3 regions of the Nocardia sp. NPDC055050 genome follow, and region 3 is predicted to be linked to each of the others. Evidence: riboswitches for the same ligand, from Rfam matches in the RefSeq annotation. Region 3 holds a riboswitch; each other region holds the start of a gene.
The links. A riboswitch is a leader RNA that binds a small molecule or an ion and turns the genes downstream of it on or off. The one in region 3 is predicted to bind S-adenosylmethionine.
Positions count from the first base shown of each region.

Region 1: it holds a riboswitch for S-adenosylmethionine, as region 3 does, so the genes downstream of both, ACWGCN_RS34980 (bifunctional o-acetylhomoserine/o-acetylserine sulfhydrylase) here and ACWGCN_RS18660 (amino acid ABC transporter permease) in region 3, are expected to answer to the same signal.
Region 2: it holds a riboswitch for S-adenosylmethionine, as region 3 does, so the genes downstream of both, ACWGCN_RS13665 (rhodanese-like domain-containing protein) here and ACWGCN_RS18660 (amino acid ABC transporter permease) in region 3, are expected to answer to the same signal.

Region 1 is NZ_JBSGVG010000072.1:3,020-5,275, reverse strand. Features, by position in the region: gene ACWGCN_RS34985 (TetR family transcriptional regulator) at 94-816, shown strand; SAM riboswitch class IV at 881-991, shown strand; gene ACWGCN_RS34980 (bifunctional o-acetylhomoserine/o-acetylserine sulfhydrylase) at 1,074-2,256, shown strand, end outside.
Region 2 is NZ_JBSGVG010000010.1:224,192-226,447, reverse strand. Features, by position in the region: gene ACWGCN_RS13675 (FAD-dependent oxidoreductase) at 1-391, opposite strand, end outside; gene ACWGCN_RS13670 (Rv0361 family membrane protein) at 582-1,040, shown strand; SAM riboswitch class IV at 1,086-1,205, shown strand; gene ACWGCN_RS13665 (rhodanese-like domain-containing protein) at 1,223-1,639, shown strand; gene ACWGCN_RS13660 (O-succinylhomoserine sulfhydrylase) at 1,650-2,256, shown strand, end outside.
Region 3 is NZ_JBSGVG010000016.1:51,411-53,666, forward strand. Features, by position in the region: gene ACWGCN_RS18655 (amino acid ABC transporter ATP-binding protein) at 1-412, opposite strand, end outside; gene ACWGCN_RS18660 (amino acid ABC transporter permease) at 409-1,404, opposite strand; SAM riboswitch class I at 1,515-1,608, opposite strand; gene ACWGCN_RS18665 (hypothetical protein) at 1,975-2,256, shown strand, end outside.

The DNA.
Region 1 (2,256 bases), on a different contig from region 3:
ACTGTGAGACAATTGGCGTCAAGAGAAAAATGTCTGACTGCGCCAATTGACCTAGTTGGACAGATAAAGCGGCCGACACGGTAGGCTGGTGAAATGCTGGACTCGACCACTCCGATCAGCGCCGACCGGACGACCGAACCGGCTGCCGGCGTGCCGCTGGGCCTGCGCGAGCGCAAGAAACTCCAGACCAAAGCCGCGATCGTGGCGGTCGGACTCGAGCTGTGCGACAGCCAAGGGTTCGACGCGACGACGGTCGAGCAGATCGCCGCGGGTGCCGATGTGTCCCCACGCACCGTCAACCGGTACTTCGCGCTCAAGGAAGACATCGTGCTGGCCCCGATCGACGACTTCGGGGTCTCCGTCGCCGTCGCGCTGCGCTCCCAGCCGAACACCGGCAACGAACTCCAGGCACTGTGCGGCGCCTACCTGGAGGTGGTCCAGGCCGAGGCGGATGCGGACGGCATCCGGTTCATCCGCCAGTTCCTGCAGATGCAGCGGATCATGCGCACCAGCCAGTCGGTCAACGCGCGCGCGCTGGAATACGCGGAGAAGAAGAACGTCGCGGTGTGCACCGAGCTCGCGCAGCGGATGGGCACGTCACCCGAGGACTTCACGGTGAAGCTGGTAGCCGGGATCTGGCAGATGCTGTGCCATCTCTCGGTCGCCGATACCGAGCAGGCACTGCTGAGCGGGTCACCGACGGTAGCTGTTCGGGTCACGCGCGACGCCGTGCTGCGCGCCTACCACGGTTTGCGGCAGGTCTGTGGCGCACCGGTGGACGACACGCCAGGCTTCGGCACACCGTCCGGCGAGTGATCTTCGGCGGGAAATGCGGGGGAAGTTTCCGCCCGCGGGAGATCTCCGGTTAACATGACGGCAAGGTCATGAGTACCAGCGCCAAGCCCCGGCTCGCTGGTCGGCAACCCTCCAGCTGCGGTGGGGTGCTCCGGGTGATGACCGGGCTCTCGAAAGTCGAGAGCAAGCGCGCACTGCAGGAGGCCCCCATGTGTTGTTGCCAGTCGATCCGACCCAGTTGACGAGATCCCCCGGCTGACACCCATTTGGAGCACGACATGACTGACTCTTCCCTGCCCGAGAACTGGTCCTTCGAGACCAAGCAGGTCCACGCGGGCCAGGCCCCCGACGCGAGCACCAACGCGCGGGCGCTGCCGATCTACCAGACCACCTCCTACACCTTCCGCGACACCGATCACGCCGCCGCGCTGTTCGGTCTCGCCGAGCCGGGCAACATCTACACCCGGATCATGAACCCCACCCAGGACGCGGTGGAGCAGCGCGTGGCCGCGCTCGAAGGTGGCGGCGCGGCGCTGCTGCTGGCCTCGGGCCAGGCCGCGGAGACCTACGCGATCCTGAACCTGGCGAGCGCGGGCGACCACATCGTGTCCAGCCCGCACCTCTACGGCGGCACCTACAACCTCTTCCACTACTCGCTGCCCAAGCTGGGAATCACGGTCTCGTTCGTCGAGGATCCCGATGACCTCGCGCAGTGGGAAGCCGCGATCCAGCCGAACACCAAGGCGTTCTACGGCGAGACCATCGCCAACCCGAGCAGCGCGGTGTTCGACATTCCCGGCATCGCCGGTGTCGCGCACGCGAACGGCCTTCCGCTGATCGTGGACAACACCGTCGCGACCCCCTACCTGATCCAGCCGCTGGCCCACGGCGCCGACATCGTCGTGCATTCGGCGACGAAGTACCTGGGTGGGCACGGTGCGGCCGTGGCGGGCGTGATCGTCGACGGCGGCACCTTCGACTGGACGGTGCGCGACGCCGACGGCAACGCGCGCTTCCCCGGCTTCACCGAGCCCGACCCCAGCTACCACGGTGCGGTGTTCGCCGATCTGGGCGCGCCCGCGTTCGCGCTGAAGGCTCGCGTGCAGTTGCTGCGCGATCTGGGTGCCGCGGTCTCGCCGTTCAACGCGTTCCTCATCGCCCAGGGCATCGAGACGCTGAGCCTGCGGGTCGAACGGCATGTCAGCAATGCCGAGGCGGTCGCGAAGTTCGTCGCCGAGCAGCCGGGCGTCGACGCGGTGTTCTACGCGGGCCTCGAGTCCTCGCCCTGGTACGCGCGAGCCAAGGAGCTGGCGCCCAAGGGTGCGGGCGCGATCGTGGCGTTCGAGCTGGCAGGCGGCGTCGACGCGGGCAAGAAGTTCGTGGACGCGCTCAGCCTGCACAGCCATGTAGCTAACATCGGTGATGTGCGTTCACTCGTGATTCACCCGGCGTCGACCACGC
Region 2 (2,256 bases), on a different contig from region 3:
CGAAGTCCGCGGCGCCGTAGGAGCCGTCGAGGTCGATGCCGGGGATGGCCAGGGCGCGGTCGGCGTTGGCGCCGGTGGAGAAGATGACCGCGTCGTAGAACTGGCGCAGGTCGTCGAGGGTGATGTCGGTGCCGTAGTCGATGTTGCCGAGCAGGCGGACCTGATCTTTGTCGAGGACCTTGTGCAGGGCGGTGATGATGCCCTTGATGCGCGGGTGATCGGGCGCGACGCCGTAGCGGATCAGGCCGAAGGGCGCGGGCATACGCTCGTAGAGGTCGATGCTCACGTCGGCATCGGACTTCATCAACGCGTCGGCGGCGTAGATACCGGCCGGTCCCGCACCCACGATCGCAATGCGAAGTGGGCGAGTCGCTGCAGTCTGTTCGGTCATTTCTACGCGCACCCTTTGGTCGAGAACTGATTTGACGGCGTCAACTTAGCTTAGGCTAAGTCGGACATCCGCTTACTGGCAGCTGCCATCGACGTCGGCAGCCGACCGCAATCAAGGCGATTCTAGCTGCGGCGTTGCAGCCACCCGGCGCGCGGTGTAGCTGCCCGCGCGGGTCTGTCAGGATTACAGCATGAACGAGGAGCAAACAGGCTCGGATGACCAGCCCGTAGTGGTGGATCAGACCGACAAGCGTTCCATCGTCCCGTTCGTCGCGGCCGCGGTGATCGCGATCATCGTGCTCATCGGCATCGTGGCGGGTGGACTGCTCTCACCCGCTGAGAAAAATGTCACAGAGGCCGACCGTCTCGCGGCCGCCGTCACCAACTATATCGACGCGCGCTCGCGCAGCGACCTCCGTCCGCCGACCGGTGTGGCCTGCCCCGGGTTCGACGAGGAGAAATCCGGCCTCGGCGAACAGCTCGGTGGCCCGAAATCCACTGTCACGATCGACGGCAAGGGTTTCGAGAACGCCACCGTCAACGGCGACCGCGCCAAGATCGACGCGGCGCTCGTGGTCAACGGCAACCCGGCGGCGAGCAACTGGAAACTGACCCGCGTCGACAGCGCGTGGCTGGTGTGTTCCTTCTGAATCGTTTGACACGATGACCGGTGCCGAGGCAATCTCAGATCGCAAGGTCATGAGTGCCAGCGTCAAGCCCCGGCTCGCTGGTCGGCAACCCTCCTCCGCGGTGGGGTGCTCCGGGTGACGACCTGGCCGTGTGTTCGGGGATTTCCGGCACGGCAAGAGCGGATTCACGCAGGAGGATCGACATGACTTACGCCGGCGACATCACCCCTGAGAAGGCGTGGGAGCTGCTCACCGAGCACCCCGGCGCTGTGCTGGTCGACGTGCGCACCGAAGGCGAGTGGGCACACATCGGCATTCCCGACACCAGTTCCATCGAACGCCCTGCCCACTTCATCGAGTGGGTCGACGGCACCGGCACCCGCAATCCCGAGTTCGGCGTGCAGCTCGAGAAGGCACTCGCCGGTCGCCCCGACGACGCACCCGTGGTGTTCCTGTGTCGCTCCGGTCAGCGTTCCGCGCACGCGGCGAACCTGGCGACCGCGGCGGGCGTGGCACCGTCCTACAACGTGCTCGACGGTTTCGAAGGTGGTCCCGACGCGTTCGGTCAGCGCGGCAGCACCGGTTGGCGCGCTGTCGGCCTGCCGTGGCGTCAGGCATAAGGAGAAAAGCATGATCACCGGTGGTTCGTTCGACAAGCCACTGCCCGAAGGCGTCGGTCCCGGCACGCTCGGCGTGCGCGGCGGTCTGCGCCGTTCCGGCTTCGACGAGACCTCCGAGGCGCTGTACCTGACCTCCGGTTTCGTCTACGAGAACGCCGAAGCCGCCGAGGCCGCGTTCACCGGCGACGTCGAGCACTTCGTCTACTCGCGTTTCGGCAACCCGACCGTGGCCATGTTCGAGGAGCGCATCCGCCTGCTCGACGGCGCCGAGGCGGCCTTCGCGACCGCGTCCGGCATGTCGGCGGTGTTCACCGCGCTCGGCGCCCTGCTGAAGGCGGGCGACCGGCTCGTCGCCGCCCGCAGCCTGTTCGGGTCCTGTTTCGTGGTCTGTAACGAGATCCTGCCGCGCTGGGGTATCGAAACCGTGTTCGTCGACGGTGACGACCTCGACCAGTGGGAGCAGGCCCTCTCCGTCCCCACCCAGGCCGTGTTCTTCGAGACCCCGGCCAACCCGATGCAGACCCTCGTCGATGTCCGCAAGGTCACCGAGCTCGCCCACGCCGCGGGCGCGAAGGTGGTGCTGGACAACGTCTTCGCCACCCCCCTGCTCCAGCGCG
Region 3 (2,256 bases):
CCACCCGTTCCAAAAGCTGTGTCGCCTCGGCGATCACCTCGCCGCGCGGACGGCGCTGCGCCGAGACCGGGGCGAGCACCACGTTGTCGAGCACCGTGAGATGCGGGAACAGATTGAACTGCTGGAACACGAAGCCGATGCGGCTGCGCTGGGCGCGCACCGCGTGGTCGGGCAGCGAACGCAGGGTATTGCCGCGTTGGCGGTAGCCGATCAGCTCACCGTCGATGTGTACGGTGCCCGCGTCCTGCGCTTCCAGATGGTTGAGCACCCGCAGCAGTGTGGACTTGCCGGAGCCGGACGGCCCGATCAGCGCGACCACCTCACCGGCGCGTACGGCCAGATCCACGCCACGCAGTACCTCGGTGCCGCTGTAGGACTTGCGGATTCCGCGCGCCAGCACCGCTGCGGTCATCGGGTTGCTCCTCGGGGTGCGGCCGCACCGGCGGCGATCTCGGTGACCTTGGCGCGGACCCGCTGCCACGGTGTCGGCGGCAGCTCACGCTGCGCGCCCTTGGCGTAGTGCCGTTCGATGTAGTACTGCAGGATCGACAGCGCCGTGGTGAGCACGATGTACCAGACGGTCGCCACCATCAGCAGCGGCACCACCCGGCCGTTGCGGCCGAAGATCACCTGCACCTGGTAGAACAGCTCGGCGATCGCCATCACCGACACGATCGAGGTGCCCTTGAACAGGCTGATCACCTCATTGGCCGCGTTCGGCAGAATCGAGCGCATCGCCTGCGGCAACACGATCGTGCGGAACTGGCGCCAGCGTGGAATCCCCAGCGCCGCCGCCGCTTCGAGCTGACCGTCGTCGACGGCGAGCAGACCCGCCCGGATCAGTTCGGCCGAATACGCCGCCTGATGCAGGGCCAGCCCGATCACCGCCGCGGTGAAACCGCTGATCACACCATTGACATCGAACTCGTAGAAGCCGGGGCCGAACGGAATGCCCACGGACAGGCGGGGATACAGGTAGGCGATGTTGAACCAGAACAGCAGCTGCACGATCAGCGGGATCGAACGGAAAGCCCAGATATAGGTCCAGGCGATCACCCGCAGCACGGGATTGTTCGACACCCGCCCGATCGCCAGCAGCGTGCCGATCGCGAAACCGAGGGCGGTGCCCCACAGGGTGAGCTCGATGGTCACCCGGAGTGCGGCCAGCACCGACTTCGCGGTGAAGTACTGGGCGAAAGTGCCCCAGTCCCAACCCGGATTGGTGATCAGGCCGTGCGCGAACTGGGCCACCAGCAGTAGGGCGATCGCCGCGACGGCCCAGCGCCACGGGTGCCACGACCCGGCGATCCGGGGCAGGTCGTCGACGGGCGCCTTGTCGGCGGGGAGAGCGTCGCCGGGCGGTGCGGGCGCGGTCTCGGCGCCGGATACGGCAGACGCGGTCATGGGAATCCTTCGGAAAACAGTCGAACGAGGCACAGTGACCTCCACCCGGCCAGCAACGGGTTCGCGATCTGGCGGCGCTCAGGCCGGACAGGTGGACAGCACGAAAATCTCCTCCATCGAACCCGGCAGAAGCACCCACACCCCGAAACGGGCGGGTTGCTGCGACGTCGTAGAGCCAGGTCTCTCGGTCGCTCTGGATGGTTGTGCCCGGCCGTCGTGGCCCGAGCTGAATCAGCATGTGGCATATGCACTAGTGCGCGCAACGATAGAAATCAACGTGAGCGCAGAGGTTGGAACCGATCGTGGGCACCGGCATAATTGCCCCGGTTCGGCGCGGTAGGTGATTCGCGCGCGGGCGCGTGCGCAGGGGTCTGGGCGAACGCGTCCGGGCATAGGGATCCTGCGGATGCGTCGTTGGGTCCGGTGCCGAGAAGGGGGCGGACACCGGGCCGCGGCGGCGGGTTCGCTGCGAGATTGCGACGCGCCGAACGGCCGGTGACTTCACCTGTCCGGATTCACCCACCGCACGCGGTAGCGTCGGCCTTCTCTGCGTCGATGAGGAGTTTCGCCGTGATCGTTGCACGTCGTTCCGCCACACTGACCTCGCTGACGGCCTGCGCCGCCGCGCTACTGCTGGCCGCGCCACCGGCCGCCGCCGAACCGGCCGCACCGGTGACGCCCGCTGTCACCCGGGATGCGCCGGCTGTTCGGCCATCGGCGGGCCCGGGTGATCTGCTCGGCGCCTACCAAACCGTCGTCGAGACGCTGAAATCCCTGGGTATCCAGCCGTTCCTGTACCCCACGGTCGCCGCGAACTGCACCGGTGACGGCGCGGGTCTCGTGCCGGCTGTC